3 regions of the Neobacillus sp. NPDC093182 genome follow, and region 3 is predicted to be linked to each of the others. Evidence: predicted binding sites of a transcription regulator. Region 3 holds the regulator's gene; each other region holds the start of a gene.
The links. The regulator Rex, encoded in region 3, represses fermentation and respiration genes when NADH is low (regulators of the CRP and FNR family bind a similar motif). The targets are predictions, from matches to a motif close to TTGTGAAATATTTCACAA.
Positions count from the first base shown of each region.

Region 1: the regulator Rex is predicted to act here: its motif matches at 2,209-2,226, upstream of ACIQAA_RS13440 (YwiC-like family protein).
Region 2: the regulator Rex is predicted to act here: its motif matches at 2,439-2,456, upstream of hcp (hydroxylamine reductase).

Region 1 is NZ_JBIVOI010000006.1:228,533-233,171, forward strand. Features, by position in the region: gene ACIQAA_RS13430 (molybdopterin molybdotransferase MoeA) at 186-1,451, shown strand; gene mobB (molybdopterin-guanine dinucleotide biosynthesis protein B) at 1,439-1,987, shown strand; gene ACIQAA_RS13440 (YwiC-like family protein) at 2,286-2,927, shown strand; gene ACIQAA_RS13445 (Crp/Fnr family transcriptional regulator) at 2,848-3,540, opposite strand; gene ACIQAA_RS13450 (YjzC family protein) at 3,803-3,982, shown strand; gene clpB (ATP-dependent chaperone ClpB) at 4,089-4,639, shown strand, end outside.
Region 2 is NZ_JBIVOI010000001.1:231,876-236,514, reverse strand. Features, by position in the region: gene ACIQAA_RS01225 (hypothetical protein) at 26-322, shown strand; gene ACIQAA_RS01220 (DUF1798 family protein) at 390-746, shown strand; gene yppF (YppF family protein) at 803-1,012, opposite strand; gene ACIQAA_RS01210 (YppG family protein) at 1,198-1,761, shown strand; gene ACIQAA_RS01205 (Hsp20/alpha crystallin family protein) at 1,845-2,327, opposite strand; gene hcp (hydroxylamine reductase) at 2,517-3,800, shown strand; gene ACIQAA_RS01195 (Crp/Fnr family transcriptional regulator) at 3,855-4,553, opposite strand.
Region 3 is NZ_JBIVOI010000021.1:113,900-118,538, reverse strand. Features, by position in the region: gene ACIQAA_RS28535 (ABC-F family ATP-binding cassette domain-containing protein) at 1-1,257, opposite strand, end outside; gene moaC (cyclic pyranopterin monophosphate synthase MoaC) at 1,445-1,942, shown strand; gene ACIQAA_RS28525 (redox-sensing transcriptional repressor Rex) at 1,974-2,627, shown strand; gene ACIQAA_RS28520 (YdiK family protein) at 2,678-2,878, opposite strand; gene ACIQAA_RS28515 (CPBP family intramembrane glutamic endopeptidase) at 2,875-3,597, opposite strand; gene groES (co-chaperone GroES) at 3,879-4,166, shown strand; gene groL (chaperonin GroEL) at 4,219-4,639, shown strand, end outside.

The sequences.
Region 1 (4,639 bases), on a different contig from region 3:
AGCTTAAGAATAAGGCATTCCCCGAAAAAAGTGGGTGACCTGAATCACACAATGGCAATGATTTAATAATTTTTTTGTCTATGTTGTGATGTTTGCTATATTTGTGACGATTCGATAGGTTTATAATGATATATGAATAAACGATTTTATTTAATTTGATATGTTTCCTGCAGGAGTTGATTGAATTGTTAGAGAGAAGAAAACCGATCCCGATTGGGGATGCAGTTAAAAAAATAATGGAATACCAGTTAGATGGAAAAACTGAATATATATCAATCGATGAAAGTTTTGGCCGTTTTTTATCAGAAGACTTAGTTGCTACGAGCGATGTCCCTCATTTTGATCGAGCACCTTATGATGGATTCGCTGTCCGGTCTATAGATACTAAAGAAGCTTCCTTAAATAACACAGTAGAATTTAAAGTAGTCGACCATCTTGGCGCGGGAATGACTTCTTCTAAGATCATTAAAGAATACGAAGCAGTTCGAATTATGACCGGGGCAATGATGCCTGAAGGAACAGACGCAGTAGTCATGTTTGAAGTCGCAAAAGCGTATGAGAAAAATGGGATACCATATATGTCAATAAAGCGAAGCTTTAATCAGGGTGACAATGTCTCCTATCGAGGCGAAGATGCCAAGAAGGGTGAAGTCCTAGTGAAAAAGGGAACCTTGATCAACCCAGGGATTCAAGCGATGCTGGCTACTTTTGGCTATCACCAGGTTCCTGTTGCGAAAAAACCGATCATTGGCTTGTTTGCCACTGGAACAGAATTGCTCGAAGTGGATGAAGAATTAGTACCTGGTAAAATCCGAAATAGTAATTCACATATGATCGCGGCCCAAATCCAAAGAACTGGAGCCATTGTTCAATATTATGGCAAGCTTCCGGATGTTTTTGACACATGTTTTACAGCAGTAAAAACTGCGCTGGATAAAGTCGACCTGCTTATTACAACGGGCGGCGTTTCGGTTGGCGATTTTGATTATTTACCTGCCATATATGAAAAGCTAGGTGCAGAAATTTTATTTAATAAAGTTGCCATGAGGCCTGGTAGTGTCACGACAGTTGCTCAATTTCACGGGAAACTGCTATTTGGTTTATCCGGTAATCCTTCTGCCTGCTATGTTGGTTTTGAGTTGTTTGCACGGCCAATCATTCGCAAAATGCTGTTTTCCACTATGCCGCACCTGCGAAAGGAAAAAGCAGTCCTTGAGGTTGATTTTCCAAAGGCTAACCCATTCACAAGATTTGTCCGCAGTGCCTTTTCGATAAAAGAGGGGAGATTAAGTGCAACACCCAGCGGTTTAGACAAATCCAATATTATTATGAGTCTTTCTGGAGCTAATTCGTTGATGATTCTGCCTGGTGGAACGAGGAGCTTTAAAGCAGGGGATGAGGTTGATATTTTATTGCTTGAAGACCAAGCAGGAAGTGAGTGGCCTTGGTAAAGCCAATAATCTTTCAAATCGTGGGATACCAAAATAGCGGTAAAACCACGATCATATTGAAACTTATAAAAATCTTAAAAAATAAAGGTTTTAAGAGTGTTACCATCAAGCATCATGGGCACGGAGGCCGGCCAGACATTCTTTCTGAAAAGGACTCGGCTAAGCACATAAACGCAGGAGCAGCTGCATCGTTAGTTGAAGGAGAAGGCAGGTTATGCCTGCAAGCGGATGAAACTGCTTTAACTCTTGAAGAACAAATAAAATTGGTGGATTTCTTTTGCCCAGATATTATCTTAATTGAGGGCCATAAAAAGAAATCTTATCCCAAATTAGTGATTATTAGAGATGAAAACGATCTTTCACTTATTTCCGATTTATCTAATATTAAGGCTGTCATTGTCTGGAAGAAAGAATTGATAGTTGGAGTTAGAGGGCGGTTGGAGGTTCCAGTGTTTCCTATTACAGAGGAAAAAGCACTGATGGAGATTTCAAATAATTTGATAAAACTTGTTCATAATATTGATGAAAAAAATTAATAAAATTGTCAAAAATGTTACTTTTATCACTGTGGAAGATACATATTTGCGCTAAAATTCAAATTGGGGTTTATATGTTTGTTCAATAATAGATCAGGGTCGTCTTGCAATGCTCCAGCATATTCATTTTATCCATGGATATCTGGGGCATTTCTATATTTCAAACATAAAAGTGACAAAATTGTTAGAAGGTGTTCCGCCTTCGTTTATATTTCCACTATTTGTGATGTGTTTCACTTTTTTATTCTTTTGGCTGCTATATAGTGAAGGAAAGCAGAGGAATGAAGGAGTGGAAAAAATGAAGTTATTCTTACCGAAACAACATGGCGCGTGGGCAATGACCATTATCCCGTTCTGGCTTGGTGTAATCGATGGAGGATTTTTGTGGCAGCATATTCCATTTTTTATTGGCTGGATATTCCTATACTTAGCCACCTATCCCATGCTCCTGTTATTTAAAAAGAAAAAAATTCAATTTTATAAAAAGTGGACGATCATTTATCTGGTACCTGCTTTATTATTTCTGCTATTTCCGCTTTTAAAAATGCCTTCGATTATCATGTTCGGACTAGTAATGGTTCCGTTTTTTGCAATGAATGCTTACTATACTTCAATTAATAAAACCATGATTCGTGAGAAAATGAATCTTCAATTTAAATGGATCTCATGGGGATATCATACGTTATTGATTATCATCTGCTTAGTTTTTGGCTGCTCGATCTTGGCCATCGCATTCCTGCCAAGTATAATTAGAGCGATCATTTTTTATGGAAAACCCCTATCCCCTATGAAGATTGGCATTTACGAAATCATAAATTCAGCTATATTTTTCACACTGATGATTATACAAATCATTTTATTTAGTCTATTTTACAGATCTCTGGAGAACAGTCTTCACAATCAATTTCATTCTTTAGATAATCTAAGTCATGTATCGTAATGGAGCCTTTATCAATAGAGATAATTCCAGCTTTTCTTAAATCACTTAGCAATCGGTTGACTACCTCACGTGAAGTCCCGCAAAAATTAGCCAGTTCTTGATTCGTTAACGGTAATTCAATAAGAATTCCTTGGTTGGTTTTTATACCGTAGCTGTTAGTAATTCGAATGAGCGTAGAATATAATGCACCTTTCTTACCATGAAGAACCAAGTCTCGAAATTTGGTTTGGGTTTTCCGATACTGCTGGCTCATCCATTTCATGAATTCAAGTGACAGTTCATGGTTCTTTGCAAGCTTCTCCTCGAGAACATCCTTCATAATAACTGCTGCTTCGCCGCTTTCAGCCACGCGGGCGCTTAACAAATACTTAGGTGCAGGAGAAAACAGATCCAGTTCCCCAATAAAGTCTCCACTTGAACACATTCTTAATGTAAGCTCCCGGCCATCTGGAATAATCTTGCTGATTTGAATGATTCCGCTTTGGATAATATATAATTCATTTGCAGTTGAACCTTCCTGGAATAGAAAAGTGCCTTTTTCAATTTTCTTGATATGGTGAACGGTATCAAACAGTTGTGTTAACTTTACAGGTATTTCTTTTATTGACTGCATAAGAATAACCACCTTAAAGGGGCGAAATCAATCGCTAATTTGCTTTCCTAAATAAATGACAGTCAAGGTTTGATTTACTAGATAATATTATAATTATATTGTTAACAACGCTTATATATCAATAATTGTGGCATAAGTTCATACAATCGTCAAAATATATCCTCATCACTCATAGGCTGATTTTATTACATAATAATTCCTTAAATGTCCCTAGAGCAAATGGAAATAATAAAATCGTACAGGAAAAGGAGGGACAGAAAAAATGGGCCAAAGTCGTCATTTTAAATCTGGACAAAAAGCACCAAATAATGGTGTATATGTAGAAATTGGTGATACAGAGTCAAACGTCAATAATCCAAAGAAGATAAAGCTTAAAGCAGGAGACAGGTTTCCTGAAACGTCAAATGATGAACGTGTTTGGACTTACCAGCATAAACCTTAATCATTCGAAAAAGTCATCCCCGAGGATGGCTTTTATTTTATATTTCATTACATATTCGTATATAATAAAATCAAATAGGTCAAAAATGGTCAAAGGGGTGAAAAAGATGGATTTAAATCGAATGACAGAGAGGCTTCAAAAGGGTATTTTAGATGCCCAGTCTTTAGCAGTAAAAAGTAATCATCAAGAGGTAGATGAACCCCATTTATTCTTAACACTACTTCGTCAAGAGGATAGTTTATTAAAAGCGATTTTAACGAAAGCAGATATCCGTACGGAAAGCGTTGAAAGAGCATTGCAGTCTGTCCTTGAAAAAAAACCACAAGTGACAGGAAGTGGTGCTGAGCAAGGGAAGTTATATATTACATCCAAGCTGCAGCGGCTTTTTGTTAGTGCTGAGGATTTTGCTTCCAAGTTTACTGATGACTTTATTTCAATAGAGCATATATTATTAGCTGCTTCCTACGCAAAAGATTCTGAAATGCAAAAGATACTTAAGTCAAATGGAAAAACTGCTGAGTATATTTTAGCGGCAATAAAGGAAATAAGGGGGAACCAGAGAGTGACATCACAAAATCCAGAAGCCGTTTACGATGCGCTTAATAAATATGGAAGAGATCTTGTAGCCGAAGTGAAAGCAGGCAGACTCGACCCTGT
Region 2 (4,639 bases), on a different contig from region 3:
ATATAATCGCGAGGAGGTTCTTAATTTGATGAATTCGTCATTGCCGGAAAAGGAAAAGCTGCTTTCTATGCTGACAGAGATACATGATCAATTAGAAGAATTGGAGATTGTGCTGGAAGCATCTTTCTCGGACCTTCGCATTCAAATGAATAATGAGGAGCTAAATAAATTAACGGCACCTGTACAAAGACTCTCTAAGCTTGAAGAAGAACTAGATAAAATAAATCCAGCATCAAATGAAACAAATGCAGAACAAAACAATTCAGTTACAAAAGCACTAAAACTTGAAATGGGCTTTTGGTTACCGATAGAATATGAATAAGATCAAAATTGAGTAGCTTTATAAAAAGCTGCTTTTTATTTTTTGTATTCGAAAGGAATAATACTCGATGTCAGAAGAGATACTGGATTTAACCAAAAAGCTGTTAAACTATAACCATTTATTTATGAATTATTACGAGGAAGCCCGGGAGAAAGGGACGAGCCATGATTTTCATGAAGTGATTAAGCCATTTGCCGACGAGGTTAAGAAAGCTGCCCAAGAATGGGGTACTTTGATGAAAAACTGGTTAGTAAAAAATCCGCAAAAACATCTCCATCTTAAACAAATCGATACCACTTTAGACCATATTGATCAGTTATCTATACAGGCATTTTTCCCGAAAACAAGCCGTTCTAGATTTCTAAATGCTAATCGGACGGTTGAATATTTTCTCTTAGAAATCGTGAAAGAATTAGAAAAATAAAAAGAGATGCAGGGAATGCATCTCTAATAAGGCTTGTCTAGCTGTAATTTTATTTATTATGAATTTTCGATGAGGGAGTCTTTCTTATAATCGTCAGGAATCACGGCGCCCTGAGCTTCAAGCTCACGTACAAGCAGGAAATATTCTTTAATATTAATCTCGTTATGAATATAAGCCTTTTTAGCAAAATCCATTAATGCGTTTACATCATCAGTGCTGTAATCCCGACTTTGATTAAATTTGCTTTTAAGTGAGCGAATGTCCATATGTAATTCCTCCTTCATCTTTTTTTTATAGTAACATGAAAAAAAAGGATTCCTAGTTTTTAAAATATTTAAACTTTAGACAAATTTCTCTGCATTTTGACATTGAAAACTTGTTGAAAATATGCACCCCTTTCTTCATTGTTACATAGTGTGTAGTAATGAAAATGCGGAGGAGATGTTTGCCCATGTACGGTAGAAATAGATCAAACTATTATATAAATCATGGATACTCGGGGCAAATGAATTACAGGAACCCAGGTTATTATCCACCCAATTTTCAACCAGTTCCTCGTAATCAGCCATATCAGTACCAAGCAGTACAAAGCATGGAATGGTATCCATATCAACAACAGAACCCTTACTTTCAGCAGAACTATCAACCGTCATATCAACCGTTTGATTCGAGCTATCAGTCTGGTGGAAAGCTTACGCAAATGCCCAATACAACGGGGCATTATCCTCCTAAAGATGCACAATTTTTATTTCAAAATCCTCTGCAGCCTAAGGAGCAAATACCGCCAAATCAGTATATGCAGCAAATGAACGGATACAGTGTAATGAACCCATATCCAAAACCAAATGCAATGATAAAACAGCCGGGGGGAATTCAATCTTTAATGAATTCTTTTAAATCACAAGACGGGACAGTCGACGTGAATAAGATGGTGAATACAGCGGGGCAGGTAGTCAGTGCAGTAACCCAAGTATCCTCACTCGTAAAAGGGTTAGGAGGAATATTTAAAGCATAAAACAGTAGAAAGACGGCCAAAAGCCGTCTTTCTTTTTGGGTATTTGTCGAAAAATTTATTGTTTGATTTTTTCGTATCGCTCTTTAGTCCTCTATATTTATTGTTTTGCCTCTAACTTGTGGAATTCGAATGGTTAGTAATCCATCCCGATAGGAAGCCTTAACCAATTTTTCATTAATGGTCATAGGTAAGGGGATGGTCCGCGAGAGTCTTTGTTGTGAAACCCTTTTTTGGAAAAAGTGATTGTTTAGGTCTTCCTTTGATTCCATTTCTTTATTTTCGACGGAAATACTCACATGATTTGGTAAGATATTGAGACGTATTTGTTCCTTTTTAACCCCTGGGAGCTCTGCAGTAATAATATATTCGTCCTCTGTTTCCTGAACCTCAACAGGAAAAGCTCCACTTGGAAACGGACTATTAAAAAATTCATCAATAGATTGTAGAAATCCCTTCACGGGTTTTTCATGAATAAAGTCATTCATCGTTCTAAAAAAATCACGAAACTGCTCAGGTTTATACTTCTTATTGTTATTATTGTCACTTGGAGGCATGGATGACATCATACTTTCCCTCACTTTCCGTATTTTCTCACCATATCATATGCGTTAGGCTGGTGTGTGTGCAGCATCATACGTTTGCGATAAATTATGAACCTTTTATTACAACTTTATTTTTAGTGATAAATGTCACATGAAAAATTTTCTATTATTTATATCATGAGAAAGTAATTTACGAGAAAGTGAGGGAACAAAATGTTCTGTAATCAGTGTGAACAAACTCCTGTTGGAGGCTGTACAGTCGTGGGTGTTTGTGGGAAAGATGAAACCATTTCAAGCTTGCAGGATACCATAATCTACGGATTAAAAGGAATTGCGGCTTATCGGACACATGCTAATCAACTAGGATATACGGATTCATTTGTTGATACAACTACCCAAGAAGCTCTTTATATGACATTAACGAATTCTAATTTCAATGTTCAAGAACATATCGAAATGGCAATGAAGGTGGGGCAGGCAACTGTCCGTGTGATGGAAATGCTTGATGAAGCCCATACAAAGCGTCTTGGCATTCCCGAGCCAATTCGTGTAAGCCAAAACAAAATTGAAGGAAAATCGATTGTGGTTTCGGGTCATAACCTGTTTGCACTCGAGGAATTACTAAAGCAGACTGAAGGAAAAGGCATTAATATTTATACACATTCCGAAATGCTCCCAGCACATGGGTACCCAGCTTTAAAGAAATATCCTCATTTAAAGGGTAATATTGGAAAGGCATGGTATGACCAACGACGTCTTTTTGAAAAGTTTCCTGGTGCCATTTTGGCAACCACCAACTGTGTAATGCCAATCAAAGGTACATACGCAGATAGAATGTTCAGCTATAAAGTGGCCGGTCTTGAAAATGTACAAAAGATCACCAATGATGATTTTTCACCACTAATCGAGAGAGCTCTTGAGCTTCCGGAAGCAGATATACATTCAGACGAAACCTTGCTTACAGGTTTCCATCATGAAACCGTTCTTGGCTTAGCACCAGAAGTTATAGAAGCAGTAAAGGCTGGTAAAATTAAACGGTTCTTTGTCATTGCGGGCTGTGATGCGCCTGGTAAAGGAGGAGAATATTATCGTGAGTTGGCAACTTCTCTTCCGCAGGAAACCGTTATTTTGACAACCTCATGCGGTAAGTTCCGTTTTAACGATGTTGATTATGGTGTGGTTCCTGGAACTAATATTCCTCGTTATATCGATTTAGGGCAGTGTAACAACTCAGGATCTACCGTAAAGATTGCGATGGCATTGGCTGATGCAATTGGATGCGAAATGAATGAACTTCCTGTTAGTATCGTATTATCCTGGTTCGAGCAAAAAGCTGTGGCGATTCTTTTAGGACTATTTAGCTTAGGAATACAGGATATTCGTATCGGACCAAAGCCGCCTGTATTTATCTCAGAAGGTGTCCTGCAGGTTCTCCAGGAAACTTTTAACTTAAAATTAATTGGTACCGCACAAGAAGACATAGCGGATATGCTTTAGTTATCAAAAGCTTAATCAATAGAAAAACCGCAGCTATTTAAACGCTGCGGTTATTTAAATTAAGTTAATTTCTAAAAGCAGGACATCTATATCCAGGAGCATATTTCCATTATCATCTACTTCGATTAGTTCGTCCTTTTTCATTTTTGTCAGCGTTCTGCTGATGGTTTCGCGGGTAGTCCCGATCATACTGGCCAAGTCACGATTGGTAAACTCAGACTTAAGCAGAATCGTTCCATCCTCTAATTCCTTTCCATGCTTTTGCCCAAGACGGATGAGGAGTTTGATTATTTGCTCATATGTATTATTAAGAATTTGTTCTTCGAGCCGGTTTTGCAAATCGACGATTTTTTCACCTAGTACTTTAAATACTTTAATACTTAGTTCAGGATACTCAATGAGAACACCTTCGAATTTTGAAATAGGCACTGCAATCAGTGTTGATGGTTCAAGAACTTCAGCGTATGCAGGGTAACTGCCTTTTCTAAAGAAGCCGACGTGGGGAAACATTTCGCCCTTTTTCATAATCGCGACAATTTGTTCTTTTCCGTGAATATCACTTTTGTATATTTTGATTTTGCCATCATAAATGAAGTAAACATTTTCTAAAGGGTCACCTTGAAGAAAAACATGACTTTGCTTTTTCCATTCCCTTGCAATGGAAATGTTAGCAATCTTCGTTAATTCGTAGTCATCTAATTCCTTAAAAAGCATGAACTCCGAAAGCACTTTCTTAATATCTTCAATTCTCATGCTATACCTCCACAGACGAAATAAAATACCTTATACTATTGTAACAGACACATAAATAATAATTAATAAGCTTTTTTTGCGAACGT
Region 3 (4,639 bases):
TAAAGGCCAATCATCCCAAAGTTCATTAAGAACGCGCTTATTCGAGGTCAACTCTGCCTGTTCCTGGTCATAATACCCAATTGCTAGATTTGCACCATATTGAATAGTGCCAGCTAGTGCAGGCAGTTTTTTGATGATGGTTTTTAAAAGAGTAGACTTTCCAATTCCGTTTGGACCAACTAAGGCAATGCTTTCACCTCGATATGCCCGCAACGAAATATTCTCAGATACATTTTGTCCATCATAACCAACTGCTAAGGAGTCCACTGTCAGTACATCATTTCCGGTTTGTTTCTCAATTTCAAAGGAGAAGGTGGCAGATTTCTCATCCCCTAATGGACGGTCCATCAAATCCATTTTCTCAAGTTTTTTACGCCGGCTCTGAGCTCGTTTCGTCGTAGACGCACGGGCTAGGTTGCGCTGGATAAAATCTTGAAGATTAGCAACCTCCTGCTGCTGCTTCTCATATAGCTTTAAATCGCGTTCATAATTGGCAGCTTTTTGGTCTAGATATGCACTATAGTTTCCAATGAATTTTTGAATTTGCTTACGTGAAACTTCATAAACCTGCGTTACGACTTTATCTAGAAAATAACGGTCATGGGACACAATTAAGATCGCCCCATCATAGCCTTGTAAATACTGTTCGAGCCAAGATAAAGTATCAATATCAAGATGGTTGGTAGGCTCGTCCAGGATTAAAATATCTGGCTTGGTTAAAAGTAGTTTCCCCAAGGCAAGGCGCGTTTTCTGTCCGCCGCTTAAGGAAGAGATCATGACCGCACTATCGTGGAAATTCAATCCGTGCAGGATGGAGCGAATATCTGCTTCATACTGATAACCGCCCTGCTCTTTAAATTTCACTTGCAGCTGATCGTACTCATTTAGGATTCTCTCGTATCTGCTAGTGTCCTCAATAGCAGCAGGATCTGACATTTGAACCTCGAGGTGTCGAATTGCTGCTTCCATACTTCTCAGTTCGTCGAAAACTGTCAGCATTTCATCCCAGATCGACAAATTCGACTCTAGTCCTGTATTCTGGGCTAAATAACCAATGCTTACTCCCTTTGGCTTAATGATTTCTCCGCCATCATGTGACAAATGCCCAGCAATAATTTTTAATAATGTCGATTTCCCTGCACCGTTTCGCCCGACAAGTGCAACACGGTCCCGAGTTTGTAATTCTAGTTTTATATTCGATAAAATTAGGTCTGCACCATAGTATTTTGCTAGTTGATTAACTTGTAATAATATCATTGCTTTTCACCTCTATTACTAAAATAAGTGTACCTTATTCCAACAATGCAGGCAATAAAGTGTCTTAGTGTTGGAGAAAATAAGAAAATATCTCGAAAGAAAGAAATGTAAATTTTTCATCATTCGTTCAAAGTTTCACAGACAAATTGTTAAAAATATAGTATGATTTTGTGGGAGGATATTGTTTATGTCTGAATTTACTCATTTTAACGAAGAAGGAAGAGCGAAAATGGTGGACGTTAGTGATAAGCCAGAAAGTGCTCGTACGGCACTTGCTCATTCCAGCATTACGGTTAGTAAAGAAATATATGAAAAAATAACAAATAATGAAATGAAAAAGGGCGATGTTCTTGCAGTAGCACAAGTTGCTGCCGTGATGGGGGCAAAGAAAACCTGGGACTTAATCCCGATGTGCCATCCTATACCTTTGACGGGGGTAAATATATCCTTCTCCTGGGAAAAAGAACATGATACGGCTTTTACATTAAATATTGCAGCTTCTGTCAAAACAAAAGGAAATACAGGTGTTGAAATGGAAGCGTTAACAGCTGCGTCCACTTGTGCTTTAACTGTTTATGATATGTGTAAAGCAGTGGATAAAGGTATGGTCATTGGAAAAACCTATCTGGTTGAAAAAACCGGCGGGAAAAATGGGGATTTCCACCGAACAGAACAAGTTAGATAAATGAACAACTATTTATGAGGGGTGGGAGAATATGAGTAATGAAACAATGAAAATACCACAAGCGACAGCAAAACGGCTGCCCTTATATTATCGATTTTTAAAGAATCTGCATTCTTCCGGTAAACAGAGGGTTTCGTCTGCGGAATTAAGTGAGGCAGTGAAGGTGGATTCGGCAACGATTCGCCGGGATTTTTCTTATTTTGGTGCCTTAGGGAAAAAGGGATATGGCTACAATGTCAACTACCTATTAACGTTCTTTCGGAAAACACTAGATCAAGATGAATTAACAAAAGTAGCGTTAATTGGTGTAGGAAATCTTGGAACCGCCTTTCTAAACTATAACTTTTTAAAAAATAATAATACAAAAATTGAATGTGCTTTTGATGTTGATCCGAACAAAATGGGAACAACGATCCGAGATGTGCCTGTGTTTCATATGGATGAGCTCGAGAAGGTTTTAAGCAATGATGAAATCCATGTTGCCATCCTGACCGTACCTGCACCAGTGGCTCAGCTGATTACGGATCGACTCGTACAATCTAATATTAAGGCGATATTGAATTTCACGCCTGCAAGGTTAAATGTTCCTTCATCTATTCGCGTTCATCATATCGACTTGGCTGTTGAATTACAATCACTTATTTACTTCCTGAAGCACTACCCTACAGAGGAAATAGAAGAATAAAAACAAAAAAGACCTTTTCACAAGTAAAGTGAAAAGGCTTTTTAATGATCCTACTTTTTTATTTTGTCTTTATATCTATTGTAAAAGAAAATCATTCTTAAACCAGATCCGAAGTCAAAGGTGGCAAGTAAAACGAGCAGGTAACTGAAGAACCCCCATCCGTTTTGGGTGACATCTTCAACTGCAAAATAAGTAAATAAGCAGCCAAGTACAATATAAATGATTCCGGAAAACAAGGGTGATCGTCTCATAGAAAGCCTCCGATAAAGTTTTGAATACCTTCTGCCTCACGAATAATTTTATCAATGTCATCTTTATAAACGGACTGTATGACGACAACTAATGTATTCATCGCAACATGGGCAAAAATCGGTACAAGGATATGTTTTGTTTTTACATAGAGAAATGCAAAAGTGAAGCCCATTGCAGAATAGAGAAGCACATGATGCGGTTCCATATGGGCTAAGGCGAAAATAACCGAGCTGATTAACGCTGAGAAGAAAAAGTTAAACCGTTTATGGAGAGTGCCGAAAATAATTTTTCGAAAAACAATTTCCTCTAATATTGGGCCAATTACTGAACTGACTAAGATGGCAAGTGGAAAGGATTCAATGATGTTGAGAATTTGCTGTGTGTTTTCTGAGCCCATTTCAACCCCGATCAGCCGTTCAATATTCGCAGCGAGAGCTTGGGCAAATAAGGCTAGGAAGACACCAAATACAGCCCAGATGGCAGCAAAGCCAAAGGAACTGCCTCTTTCATTCAACCCTGGTTTCTTTATTTCTCTTCGTAATAAGAAAAGAATAATAACCAGAGCAAGGGTGAAGCTGAAAATTAACCAATAGGGGACAACGAGCCCTTGATTTATTCCTAAGTAGCCAAATAGGAACATCAGTCCTGGAATTCCCACTAGGCTTGATAACTGCATGGCTATATAGACAATTAAAATAATCCAATATTCCCTTTTCAAATTAATAAATCTCCTTTAAGCAGCTAATGAAAATATTTTACCCTATTCTTCATTGTACTAATAAAAGCAAGGTTGTTTCAATTTTTAAGGTTATCGGAAAAACTATGTATATTCCCACGTGTAAATCACATACTTGTAAGGTTGCAAAAAATAATAAAAAATTGCTGCTTCATACTTGCAAAATTTTTTTCCATTTATTATTATAAGAATTGTGTTAGCACTCAAGTTAAGAGAGTGCTAATAAGTCAGAATTACATATCTATTTGAGGAGGTTGTTTGATTTGTTAAGACCACTAGGTGATCGTATTGTCATTGAGCTTGTCGAATCAGAAGAAAAAACTGCAAGCGGTATCGTGTTACCAGACTCAGCTAAGGAAAAGCCTCAAGAAGGAAAAGTTGTTGCCGTAGGTACAGGCCGAGTGCTTGAAAGCGGCGAACGTGTTGCTCTTGAAGTTTCTGTAGGCGATCGTATTATCTTCTCAAAATACTCTGGTACAGAAGTGAAGTTTGAAGGAAACGAATATTTAATTTTACGCGAAAACGATATCCTTGCTGTAGTTGGACAATAAGGATTTTTTAAAACAATATTGAGTTTAAAAAATACGAGGAGGTTTTTTGAACATGGCTAAAGAAATTAAGTTTAGTGAAGATGCACGCCGCGCAATGCTTCGTGGTGTAGACGCATTGGCAGATACAGTAAAAGTAACTCTTGGACCAAAAGGACGTAACGTGGTTCTTGAGAAGAAATTCGGTTCACCGCTTATTACAAATGATGGTGTAACAATCGCGAAGGAAATCGAATTAGAAGACGCTTTTGAAAACATGGGTGCTAAGCTTGTTGCTGAAGTAGCTAGCAAAACAAACGATGTTGCTGGGGACGGAACAACAACTGCAACTGTTCTTGCTCAAGCTATGATTCGTGAAGGATTAAAGAACGTTACAGCTGGTGCTAACCCAATGGGTATCCGTAAAGGGATTGAAAAGGCAGTTACTGTAGCAGTTGAGGGCTTAAAAGCGATTTCTAAGCCTATCGAAGGCAAAG